Regions from separate parts of the Orrella sp. 11846 genome, predicted to be linked through region 2. Evidence: riboswitches for the same ligand, from Rfam matches in the RefSeq annotation. Region 2 holds a riboswitch; the other holds the start of a gene.
What was found. A riboswitch is a leader RNA that binds a small molecule or an ion and turns the genes downstream of it on or off. The one in region 2 is predicted to bind S-adenosylmethionine.
Positions count from the first base shown of each region.

Region 1: another riboswitch for S-adenosylmethionine. It lies ahead of ACOI06_RS01520 (DUF2141 domain-containing protein); the one in region 2 lies ahead of metX (homoserine O-succinyltransferase MetX).

Region 1 is NZ_JBMERD010000001.1:319,516-326,132, reverse strand. It holds gene ACOI06_RS01555 (TAXI family TRAP transporter solute-binding subunit) at 73-1,242, opposite strand; gene ACOI06_RS01550 (hypothetical protein) at 1,497-1,652, opposite strand; partial or broken gene ACOI06_RS01545 (transposase) at 1,789-1,899, opposite strand; gene ACOI06_RS01540 (hypothetical protein) at 2,389-2,613, opposite strand; gene ACOI06_RS01535 (DUF4440 domain-containing protein) at 2,646-3,110, opposite strand; gene ACOI06_RS01530 (alpha/beta hydrolase) at 3,239-4,108, opposite strand; gene ACOI06_RS01525 (DUF6693 family protein) at 4,363-4,737, shown strand; gene ACOI06_RS01520 (DUF2141 domain-containing protein) at 4,813-5,241, opposite strand; SAM-I-IV-variant riboswitch at 5,723-5,829, opposite strand; gene ACOI06_RS01515 (Bug family tripartite tricarboxylate transporter substrate binding protein) at 5,965-6,617, opposite strand, start outside.
Region 2 is NZ_JBMERD010000008.1:83,438-90,054, reverse strand. It holds gene gatB (Asp-tRNA(Asn)/Glu-tRNA(Gln) amidotransferase subunit GatB) at 1-232, shown strand, start outside; gene pyrE (orotate phosphoribosyltransferase) at 362-1,051, opposite strand; gene ACOI06_RS08510 (exodeoxyribonuclease III) at 1,112-1,900, shown strand; gene ACOI06_RS08505 (muropeptide transporter) at 1,971-3,218, opposite strand; gene metW (methionine biosynthesis protein MetW) at 3,303-3,911, opposite strand; gene metX (homoserine O-succinyltransferase MetX) at 3,908-5,131, opposite strand; SAM riboswitch at 5,123-5,201, opposite strand; gene ACOI06_RS08490 (LuxR C-terminal-related transcriptional regulator) at 5,775-6,005, shown strand; gene gshA (glutamate--cysteine ligase) at 6,274-6,617, shown strand, end outside.

The DNA of each region.
Region 1 (6,617 bases), on a different contig from region 2:
TAAACAATCCAGGGTGAAGTTTGTGGGCTTCATCCTGGGTTGTATGTTTTTAGACAGAAACAATTAATTGTCTTACCAGGATTTGGGTGCACCGGTGTCTAGGCCAGCCGCTTCCAGTGTTTCGTAGCGGGTTTTAAGCCAATCCTGAATAAAAGCCTCTTCGTTCGCATGATTGCGCTTTTTGACTTCATCCCACGTTTTAATGAGTAGTTCCTGACGGGCAATGAGTGCATCGTTATTGGCTTGGTCTTTGTCAGTCCATTTGCCTTTTGATTTAAAAAATTCGATCGCACCATCATGGTAAGGAACGACCCATGAGAGGTTTTGGCGGGCCAATTCCCAGCCATTGTTGCCTGGGGCGACATCGCGGTATTCGTCAAAGGTGTCATCCATGGCTTTTAGCATGCTGCGCACGAGTTTGTTGTCTGCAGTGGTGAGTGTGGCCAGAACAGGATAGGGGTAGGTACCGGAAATCGCCGGATTGTCTTTACTCAGGTTCGCACCTTCAGTGGCCACAACAGGTGTTACAAACGGTGCGACTTCATGCAGACGTGCCCAGCCTTCAGTGTCTTCAGCAGGCATGTACAGGTATTTCAGTCCACGAGGCGATTTTGCCAATTCATAGGCTTTACCGGAAATCGAGGAAGAAATTGCAGCATCGACGCGGTTTTGCATGATGCCATCCATGGAGGCGCCAAAGCCGCCAAACTCGACTTTTTCAACATCATCCCAAGTCAGATCGCCAAACCGTAATGCACCAGTGATCCCGGCATTCACAGAAGGTGCGGCAATCAGCCAAGAAACGCGTTTGCCTTTCAAGTCTTTAGGTTCCACAATGCCAGCGTCTGCAGCCACCACCACGGCCACGAGTTGATCGGAGTTGTTTTGTAGAACAGCGCGAATAGGTTGAGGGCCCCAGAGTGGTCCTGCAAAATCATCGAGGCCTTCTTGTGCATGGTAGGTGCCCGCAATCCCAGTTGCCGCAAACTGCACTTGTCCACGGTTAAGTGGCATGGCGCGCGAAACGTCATTCTTACCCGGCAGCACACGTAAGTTCACACCGTATTTGTGTTTCAGGGCGTTGCCGATGGCAGCGGCCTGATTGTAGCCACCGGAACCGACGTCATACGTGCTCCAAGCAATGGTGCTGGGTAGCTCAACTTCAAAGTCTTGCGCGAGTACAGCCCCAGTGGCGGTCACGAGGCCAATGGTCAGAACAGAATGCAAAATCGATAATTTCACGAGGTACTCCTTCATCCGATTTTAAAAATTGAAACTGAATTGCAAGGTTGGTACGTAAAAAGAATGCAACTGTTGATGCCGTTTTAACTAAAAACCTCTGAACGACAAGACTTAGGTTATCAATAAGTTTCACTAAGGTGTAAATATTTTTTACTGTTTGTTTTTAAAATAAAAAAGTCACGATGATGTGGAAAAACCTCTGGATACCGTGTGTTACGGTATCCAGATCATTTGCAAACCGTCACATAGCTCGTTTATTTCGCACGTTTGGCAACAATACGGAACATGGGTGCGCTGCGATAGAGCGTCTGTTCGAGTTCGTTGTAAATCCGTGTGTTGATGTCGGTATTGCATTCAATCCTATCAAAACCCACATCGACTAATGCACCCAGATCCCATTGGGGACGCACGCGCTGGCACATTGGCATTAAACGTCGGTAGGCTTTGCCCTGATTTCTCTTTTGAAGCGTTCCATCATGTTGGTCGTTCTCAAACGTTTGCGGTACTTTGCCGGTAGGGTCCTGAATCGAGGCTCAAGGTTGGTCACAAGCTGCTCACGAGGCTCTTGGAGAAGCTCACACCGCAGAGCTCTTTGGTGATGGTTGTCACTTTGCGTGTGGAGACCCCTTAAACAACCATTTCTATCAGAGCCAATATAAACTTCAGTCGTCTGTGCATCCAGAATCTGGTTCAAAACGTCCTCCACCAACTTGCCCAGTCTGTCACGTGAGTCAAACAAACCTGCTGCTGCGTTCTGACTGACGTTAATCTTGTACATCAATCATCGCTTCGCATTCCTAGGTGATGTTTCTTGCCGGAAATATCAGCCTACTGAGTGTCGCGGTGGCTACCTCCATCGCTTGGGAAGCTACAGCATTTTAAGGACACGATCGTGTCGCCAAGATTACAATCAAACTCGCTCACACAGTTCCCTAAATAATTTAACCCCGTGCGAGTTTGCTGCTCGTCACATTGACTTAGCCACAAACTCTACAACGACTTGTGCCTAAATCTTGGGAGTAGGTCAGAGTATCAAGTCTTTGGATGCGATGCATCCCGTAAGATGTAGGGCCCATATTTACAGAAATGGGCGGAAAGCCTCGTCCTTTAGGGCGAGGAGGATGTCATTAAAAATAAGTCGATGAGTTAGTCAGTAGCGTCTGGACGTTTCTGACGCGTTTCTAACCACTGCTCATTGGGTTCGCCCTGAAGCGCAAATTCTTGTTTCAGACGCGGAGAGCGCCAGACACCACCCCCCACCCCAGGGATGGGTTCGACTGCATACCAAAACCAGCGTCCATCGGCATCTTGGGCCAGCCAGTCCCAATCTTCAGGGGCATTGTTCCAGTTTGGTTTTTGATTCTTTGTCAAGGGTGGTCTTTCAGAAAATGCGCTAGCCCAAATTAAGGCAGTTTGGAAGAGTGGTGGTGAGTAATTAACCATTGGCCGTTTTGCCAATGGTAGGTGTACGTGTAACGTCCATGAACGGGTTTGCCGGTGCGTTTCATGTTGAACGTGTAATAGCCTGAATCGGTAACCGTATTACACCCGATGTCGATTTGACGCGCTGTGACTTCCCCAAAAGGTTGGTCTTTGAGGAAATGTATGAAGTAGTCCTCTTTTTCTGCTGAGGTCAGACGGTTTTGATCAGAAACGGTGGGTAAGAGAATGGAGCGTGGTGCGTAATTTGCCACAACGGCTTTTGGATCACCCGTTTGAAGCGAATTATTCCACCGATCAAACAATCCGATCACCTGACTTTCAGTGATAGGCTCACAGATTTGTGTTTGTTTGGCTGTGTGATCCAGATGGCTTGCACAACCTGACAGTGCGGCTACGCTAAGTGCTGTCAAGATAGTTTTCTTCATGAGCCGCTCCTTTCTGGTTAATGGTCCTCGATGCAATTTAACATCGTTGGCTTGTGTCATGAATTAAAAATTTGACTGCGAAAAACGATGCTGCCTGTATCTGCGCAGTTAAATCATTTGATCAAACCTTATTTTTTCTGATCAAGTTGTACGCAACGATTACTCATCCATGGCAAGGCACGAATGGAAGAGTCGCGAAACACCATCCAGTCATGACCACCGTCTACAACACGATATTCAACCGCATCTGGCTGGGTCTGGTTAATGTTCCAGTAAAGATTGGCTGCGGCAACCACAATGCCTAAAGGATCATGGTCACCCGATTCAATCCACATGGGTACGACTGTGCCATTTTGGCGATAACCGTCGAGTCTGGAGGTATACAACGTATCACGCCAAGTTTTTTCATCAAAAGCACCGGATGAGTCGACAAACTGTGGCGTGGAGCGCGCCGCTGAAGTTTCTGGGGGAAGCGGGACGTAAATAGCGGGACTAAAAATACCTGCAGCACAAAAGAGTTCCGGATGAGATAGGCTTAGGTTCAATGCACCATAACCCCCCATAGAGAGCCCAGCCACCGAACGGCCTGCACGGTCGGTTCGGGTTTTGTAGTTCTTTTCAACGTATGGCAGCAATTCTTCCAAAATGGCGGTTTCGGCTTTATCCGCATTGGCATCGGCATACCAGGTGGAAGGGCCTGTCGTGGGCATCACAATCACGGAAGGACGCACTTCACCGCGCAGAATCTGATTGTCTGCAGTCACTTTAATGCCGCCACGCTCGACCCACGAGGACTCATCGGAGTTTGCACCATGAAGCATATAGATGACAGGATAGGGTTCCGTGGCTTCGTTATAGCCATCGGGCAGATAGACATACATGGAGATGTCACGCCCAAGAATGTCGGAATTAAATTTGTCGTGAATGATTTCACTGGCTACAGCCTGGGTGCCCACCAGTGCCATGGATAAAGTGCTTAACAAGAAAAGTTTTTTCATCACGTGGATCCTATATGAGGCATTTTATTGCAGTCGTTTGGTGCAGTCGTTTGGTGCAGTCGTTTGGTGCAGTCATTCATGCGACTGCATGTTGCTCAGTCTATACGCTTCGATGAGTATTTTGTCGAACAGTCGCGCTTGACACTCGATTTTTTGAAATCTGTCCTCGGTGGCACAGATGGATTGGTGTGATGAGTGAGTTTTTAATTAAAGTTAAACTACGACTTTTCTAAAAAGCCAAGAGGTTAAAAGTTATGCAACAAGCGCTTAGTACCCATCCGGATTTTCAAAACTTGCAGTTCAAATCCGAGCTGGGTGTGCTGGAGGTGATTGGTCACCTAATCATTTGGCTTTTACTGTCGATCGTCACATTTGGATTGGCGATGTTTGTGTTTCCTTACTATATGCAGCGCTATACCATTGGTAGAACGTTTGCGTTTAATGCGCAGGGGCAGCGGGTTGGACAATTGATTTGTACCATCGATTTGGCTAGCATCATTGGCAATGTGCTGTTGTGGGTTCTGATTAGCCTTGTGACCTTGGGTCTTGGATACTTCGTGTTCCTGTACAAGATTTCTGCTCACTGCTTGTCACACACAAAGTTGATCTCAGTCACCGATATGCCGTAAGTACAAGCCATCAGCATCAACAGGACTTGTCAGAAATTTGCAGGAGCCAGTGCGTATTCGAGTCGTTGAACCGTTTCAATCTAACTCGATCACCAAGACACGCGGCTCTTGACCCATCTTGAACATCGCCGCGTCAAAACTGGGCGCCCCAAACAGCCTAGATGGATTCATGGAAAATCCGACAGCTTGTTTGGGGCGGCCCAGAAAACCAAACCGCAAACGATCTTCAATATTCTCAGCGTGATAGGCGGCAACGGCATAGACACCTGCCGGTACGTCACCAAAATCACAAATTGCTCTACCTTGATGGATGGTGGCAATCACTCCACGGATGGCTTGATCCTCTTTGCGCCAATTCGCTTCATCCTGAAATAAGCCACAACGAATCACACCTTTGTCGCTCGACAGGTCATTGAACTGCACCAACAAGGCTTCTGCACAGGCAAATGGTGCAACCAATAAACCGAGTACCACGAGCATCCGTTGTAATCCAATTTTGTACATGTTGCCTGCCGAAAATAGTTGGTGCGACCACACATAACCAGTGAGTGGCACTATCGGTGATCGCTGTGACTAGGATGAACCTTTCGCGCCTTACCTTGGCGGATTAAGTTGAGCCTAGATTGTAATTTTGACATTTGGGTGTCTGAAAATGGATATATCGTCGTTCGCAGGCATCGATGACCTGAGACTGCAGTTTTGTGAGTGTCTCCAAATAGGAGACCGAAACAATATCTTTCCAGACGCCTTTAGCGTTTCCATCCCTAGTTTGGTAGGTTAGCGGAATGTAGGTGCCAATATAGTCATTGATGTTGTGGTCAAAAATCCGCATCCAAGATGAGCCGGGGACCGTGTGACCTGTGTATACACTATGGTCGAGTGTGAATTGGTAAGCCATGATTTTTCCTCTTTAGCTGTTTGGCAAAATGCCGGGCGAGCAATTCGGTGAAAAGCGCCCATAAAAAAACCCGCAACAAGCGGGTCTGCGTTTCCAAGTTGTTGCCATTAAAGACCCCATCGTCAGACCACCTTGCTTGGAGGCAGGTTGGTATCAAACATTCATTTGAAATGCTTGAACTCTTGATGCACGCTCACTATACCAGTGAATTGGAAAATAAACAATAGGTTGCGCTCAGAGAATTAGGTAAGGTTTACACAAACTTTTGCCCATGCAGGCCTCTCAATCAATATTTTTCGAGACTCTAGTATGGGTGTAGTGAAGTTTAGTTAATTGATTTGAATTTTAGCGTTTTCAATCGTTTCTTTATGTTTCTCTCTTTCGCTTTGTAGCCACTTATTGAAATTCTCCAGTGAACTCATGGGTGAAACGGTAAACCCTAGAGATTCGGCCTTCTTAACCAGATCTGGATCATTCATGATCTCAGTAATATCTGCATGAAGCTTTTCAACGATCAGTATGGGTGCATCTTTTGCGGCAAATAACCCAGCCCAGCTTTCAGTGACTGCTTTTGGATAACCCGATTCAGCCATGGTTGGAATGTCCTGGAATGACGATGAACGCTCAGGAGTTGAAACAGCTAATGGAATTAGCTTTCCGCTTTTAATATGTTCAGAAATAGCTGGCAGGGTAATGATGAGTGCGTCTACATGCCCGCCGAGGGCATCCACCGCGGCTGGCGCACCACCTTTGTATGGAACGTGTGTCACCTGTATACCTGCTTCTGTTTCTAATTTAGCGTGAGCTAAATGCCCGATCCCTGCTTGTACAGGGAGTGCTAGTCGAATTTTTGATGGATTCTCTTTGGCGTATTCCACATACTCCTTGAGTGTCCTGGGTGCGAAGTCTGGATTCACGACAAGAACCTGTGGAGTTACCGTAAATCGATTGACGCCAACTAAGTCTTCCAGAACGTAATCAG
Region 2 (6,617 bases):
AGATGCCGATGCCATCATTGAAAGCAAAGGTTTGAAACAAATCAGCGATGCGGGGGCAATTGGTGCAATGATTGATGAAGTATTGGCCAATCATCCAGCGATTGTCGAAGAGTATCGCGCGGGCAAACAAAAAGCCTTTAACTCATTGATCGGTCAGGTGATGCGAATTGCCAAAGGCAAGGCCAACCCTGCACAAGTCAATGCCTTGTTGAAAGAAAAACTCGACAGTTGAGTGATCGATGCAGTGAGCAAACTGCATCGTGGGTGTGTTGATCAAGCAAAATGACCGACACACCCGCCTGCCCTATTTTGCCCGCCTCTGTGTCAGAGTTCAGTCTTTAATGTCTGAGACAGGTTTTCTTCAGATATCGGACTGAATGCCGTAACGGTCGCGGTACGCTTTGACAGCCGTCTCATGCGTCTGAAACGTCGCATCGGTAGACAGCCAAGTCAAAATATCATTTAAGTTTGCAATCGAAATAACGGGCATACCGTAACGTTGCGCAACGTCTTGCACCGCAGAATTTACGCTCAACGCACCATCTGCACCCGCTCTTTCCATTCTGTCCATGGCGATTAAAACACCGGCAGGCTCAGCACCTTGTGCACGAATGATATCAACTGACTCACGCACCGAAGTCCCTGCTGTAATCACGTCATCAACGATCACAACACGCCCTTTGAGAGGCGCTCCAACAAGCGTGCCACCTTCACCATGTGCTTTCGCTTCTTTGCGATTAAATGCAAAAGGCACATCTTGACCACAACGTGGGTCTTGCGACAACGCAATGGCTGCACAAGTCGCCAAAGGAATGCCTTTATAGGCCGGTCCAAACAACATATCAAAGGACAAACCTGACTCTAAAAGCGCTTGTGCGTAAAATTGACCCAATCGCCCAACGCTGGCACCCGTGTTAAAAAGACCAGCATTAAAGAAATACGGGCTTAAACGTCCCGATTTGGTTTCAAACTGACCAAAGCGCAAAACGCCTTCATCCAGCGCAAAACGTACAAAAGACTGTCGATCAAACGATGGGGATAGTTGGTTCATGGCTCACGGCTATTAGAGAAATCAAAATCGGGCTCTATTATTGCATTCAGGGAGACCCAAGTGCTTCGAATTACCTCTTTAAACGCGAATGGTATCCGCAGCGCCTTTCGTAAAGGCTTATCAGACTGGTTACTAGAACATCAACCTGACATTGTCTGTCTTCAGGAGTTAAAGGCACAGGCACCAGACTTGTCCGAAGAGCTCAGTGATCCACATGATTACACAGGCCATTTTCATTTTGCACAGAAGAAAGGCTACAGCGGTGTTGGACTCTATTTACAACCACAAAACGCTGAGATCACAACGGGTCTAGATCTAGAAGAGTTTGACCAAGAAGGTCGCTTAGTCGTGGCACGCTGGCCAGGACTGACCGTGGCCAGTGCCTATTTACCTTCAGGCTCTAGCGGTGATGAGCGTCAGGCCGTCAAAATGCGATTTCTGGATGCTTTTGGCCCTTGGTTAGAGGCTCGTATGCAGGAATACAAAGAAAACGGTCAAGAGTTGATTGTGTGTGGCGACTGGAACATCGCACACAAAGAAATCGATCTTAAAAACTGGCGTGGTAACCGTAAAAACTCTGGTTTCTTGCCTGAAGAGCGCGCTTGGCTCGATTATGTATTTGACGAGATTGGTTTAGTCGATGTCTTTCGACAACTCGAACCGGGCGAAGATCAGTACACGTGGTGGAGTAATCGTGGTCAAGCCTGGGCTAAAAACGTGGGGTGGCGTATTGACTATCACATCGCCACACCTGGCATCGCAGCCCGTGCATCGAACCCTCAAATCTATAAAGACGATCGGTTCTCAGATCACGCACCACTCACCATTGATTATGACTGGACTCTCTGACTAACCTCTGTGGCAAATTTCTGTCACAACACTAACTGGTCAGTGAGCTAAGTCCTGCAAGTGCCGTGTCTTATACGCGGCCTTGCGCATCAATTTGTTCAATGTCAGCCCGACGCCACCACAACAGGATCACACCCGGCAAAGCGATCAGTACCGTCAACAAGAAAAAACCAGGCCAATCCAACCACGCCACCAAAGGTGGTGTGAGTGGTCCAGCTAAATAGGTTCTGCCAACCGCCGACAAAGCTGATAACAGCGCAAACTGAGTTGCCGAGAATTCCCGACGGCATAGTCCCATCAGTAACGCCACAAACGCCGCAGTTCCCATGCCGCCACAGACGTTCTCTAACGCCACTGCACCCGCCATAAGCCAGATGCTATGGGGCCCCACAGCAATGGCCCAGTAGCCAAGATTCGATACGGCTTGTAGTAATCCAAACAACAGCAATGAACGATAAAGGCCAAGGCGCGCCATTAAGGCACCGCCATAGAGCGCCCCAAAAATGGTGGCAGCCAGACCCAGAATCTTATTGACCGCCCCCACTTCAGACGCTGTGAATTCAGCACCTCGAATCAGAAACGTCGTTGATAAAGCACCTGCAAACGCATCACCCAATTTGTAGAGCACGATCAGCAACAACAAAGTCCAGGCTTGAGGACGCTTAAAAAACTCAATCAAAGGTGCTGTGATGGCTTTTTCTAGTGACGCAGGAGCAGAAACCGGTGTTTGTGGATCAGGCGCCCAGAATGTCGCCAACGCCACAAAGAGCATTAAAACCCCCATCAGCGCATACATATTGGACCAACCCACCCACTGATCTGCCAGCACCAGTGCAAAACCACCCGACACCAGCATGGCAACCCGGTAACCCAATACGGACAAGGCAGCACCCGCCCCACGTTCTCTAGGTTCAAGCACATCTGTACGGTAGGCATCAAACGCAATGTCTTGTGTGGCTGACAGAAACGCGACAAACACAGCCAGTAGTGCCAAACTGCCTAACGCACTAGCAGGCGATAAACGCCCCATCAGAATGAATCCGATCGCCAAAAGAATTTGCGTTACCAGAATCCATCCTCGGCGACGACCTAAAAAACCTGGTGTATAGCGATCAATGAGCGGCGCCCAGAGGAACTTCAACGTGTACGCGGTGCCGATCAACGTCAAAAAACCAATTTCCTGCAACGACACGTTTTCAACGGTCGCCCAAGCTTGTAAAGTTCCACCTGTTAAAGCAAGGGGCAAGCCGCTGGCAAACCCTAAAAACAACAAGGGGGCCACGCGTCGTCCCATGTAGACGCTCAGTGAAGTTTTCATGCGACCTCCAGCTTGGCGACAGACTCACCGCGCCCGTAACTGACGAGTTGTTTGATCTCAGGCAGCGATGTCTTCACGGTGTGATCATGCCTGACCGGGTTCTGAGCGAAACCGATACAACGCCAAAGTCGCTCGCCAACCTGCCAGCCAAGTCACTTCGCGCTCTGTGTTGTAAGTTTTTCTGGCTTCAACTTCTAATTCCAGTTGACGGCTCAGATCTTCAAAGTCTTTGAGTGTACACAGATGAATGTTCGGCGTGTTGTACCACTTGTAGGGCATTTGTGAACTCATCGGCATACGCCCACGCAGCAGTGACAGTCCGTGGGTGAAGTAACCAAAGTTTGGAAACGACACGACGCCGTGATGCGCAACACGCTTCATTTCGCGCAAAATATGTTCGGTTTGCAAAACCGATTGCAATGTCAACGACAGCACAACCGTATCAAAACACTTGTCAGAAAAAAGGGCTAAGCCCTCTTCCAAGTTTTGTTGAATCACATCCACGCCACGACGCGCGCACCCGAGCACGCGCTCGTCATTGATCTCAACGCCAACGCCTGTGACCTGTCGTGTCTGCTGAAGGTGATCGAGCAAAGCACCATCGCCGCAACCTAGATCCAGCACTCGACTACCGGGCTCAATCCACTCGGCGATTTGTAATAGGTCTTTACGCAAAGGCAATCCCTGTGTCATGACTGACCTCCTTTGCTCAGACTCAGTGTTTTAGCGATTCGCTCAAAATAACCTCGAACCACACCGTGGTAGCGGGAATCATCCAATAAAAATGCGTCATGCCCATGAGGTGCGTCAATTTCTGCATACGTCACCCGACGCTCGTTATCCAATAACGCTTTGACTATCTCACGCGACCGAGAAGGCGCAAATCGCCAGTCTGTGGTGAAAGAAACCAATAAAAAATCAGCTTCAACACCGGCCAGTGCGCGAGTAAGATCCCCTTGTGTTTCACGCGCCGGATCAAAATAATCTAGCGTTCGCGTGATCAACAAATAGGTATTGGCATCGAAATATTTTGAAAACTTTTCACCCTGATAGCGCAGATAAGATTCCACTTCAAACTCAACGCCATAATCATAACGATAAGCTTGTTGCGCATCAGCTTGGCGACGAGCACGTCCGAACTTACGCGCCATATCGTCATCAGACAAGTACGTGATGTGACCGAGCATACGGGCAACCGTTAAACCACGCGATGGCACCACGCCATGCTCGTAATAGTTACCTTCATGAAAATCCGGATCGGTCAGAATCGCCCGACGCGCCACCTCATTAAAGCCAATATTCTGAGCAGACAATTTAGGCGTACTCGCGACAACCACGCAGTGAGCCACTCGGGACGGACAGGTAATCGACCAACTGAGCGCCTGCATGCCTCCCAAAGAGCCCCCCATCACAGCGGCAAATCGCTCAATACCTAGCTGATCGGCCAATCGGGCTTGCGCACGCACCCAATCTTCTACGCTCAACACCGGAAACTCGGATCCCCAAGGCTTACCGGTTTCCGGTCGCAAACTGGCCGGACCCGTCGAACCAAAACAGGAGCCAAGGTTATTGACACCAATCACAAAAAACACATTGGTATCAACCGGCTTACCGGGACCAACCATGTTGTCCCACCAACCAAGCTGGTCGGGATCATCGGCCTCATAGCCGGCAACATGGTGAGAGGCGTTCAACGCGTGGCAGATCAAAACCGCATTGGAGCGATCTTCATTCAATGTGCCGTAAGTTTGGACAGCCAATGTGTAGTTCGAAATCGATTTACCACTATCCAAAGGGAGCGGTTGTTCGAATTCAAAATACTGGGTAGTCACCTCACCGACTGATTGCGGCGCTTCACGCGCAGGCTCAGCGTCTGTCGATAGAAATAAGTTTGCAGTCGTAAAAGTAGTCATTCAAAGACCTCTTTAGCGGGATTTGTGGGGCGCCCGCAAGCGGATCAGGCAAATCGGCGCCAATTCTTGGACAAAATTCTACCACTTTGTAACGGTCCACCACAAAAACACGCATGGACATTCCCGTCATGCCCATACGACACAAGCTGTCAGTTTGTGTCAAACTAAAAATAACGCAGCCAGTGTTTTGAACTAACGCACACAAAACAGTCAACGGGCAATCACCACAAGTGATTGATCCAAGCGCGCCGCAACTGGACAGTCTCTACCTCTTTGACTTTGGAAGATGCAGCCCCTGCCATTAACCATTCAGAGTCAGCTTGCAAACATCTCAAGCAGTTCAAATACATCGGCTTCGTGCCATCAGACCTTTCAAGGTCAGCATTTCAGGAGTATCACCATGACCATAGACGCTTTAGACAAGCCAGACAAACGACGAACGCCTTGTGGGCCGCAACAAATACAGAATTTGTGCATGAATCACGATCGCGGTGATCCAAACCACAAAACACGGTTACGGAGCCTTGATCATCGATATACGCAGATAGCATCACAGTAACAGGAGGAAGCGAGAATCAGGGTGGCCTAACGGTCACATGCTATCCCTCCCCGGATTTAAAAATGGGGTTTCTCGCACAATTTAATGAATTCAACACCACTATCCAGACGAGAATTGCAATGTTTGGCTTGGGTGTCCTGCGGCAAAACCAGCTGGGAAACTGGCTGTATTCTAGGCATCAGCGAAAGCACGGTTAACTTTCATCTAAGGAATGCATGTCGAAAGCTCAACGTCTATGGTCGGCAAGCTTGTATTGCGCAGGCCTGGCGTTTGGGCTTATTGACACCATCCATTTTGGCCCGTGAAACCGAATAACAACCGCGTTCACTGAGGCCTAACACCCGCATCATCGCTGCACCTCAGCAAATGGTGCGGGCTCATTCAAACCTGTGTTCGAACTAAAAATCACATGCACACCCAACCATAAAACCCTGAACTCGGAAATAGCTGCCCCCACCAACTGGTTGCGTCACGTACAATCGACTCAAAATTGGACTTTTGATCCTTTGCTTGCAAGCATTTCCATAGTCTGCGGATTGCAGCCGAGCTTGCGCAAACTCTATGAACCAAACAGGATAGCCGCTTGTCTACCTCGCTCAAACAACGATTGACTGTGCTTGCGCAGCAACCAGAACTGCTGGCCAATTGCCTACGCGGTCTGGAAAAAGAAGGCTTACGTACCGACCTAGGTGGTCGCTACGCGTTAACGCCTCATCCGGCACAACTCGGCAAGGCGCTCACACACCCTTATGTCACAACAGACTATGCAGAAGCGCTGCTAGAACTCATTACCGCCACACACAGTAGCGTCGATGATCTCATTCAGGCGGCCGACTGGGTTCATCGTCTGACCGTAAATGGCCTAGACAATGAATTGATTTGGGGGCATTCCATGCCACCCGTGCTGCCACCCGCCGATGACATTCC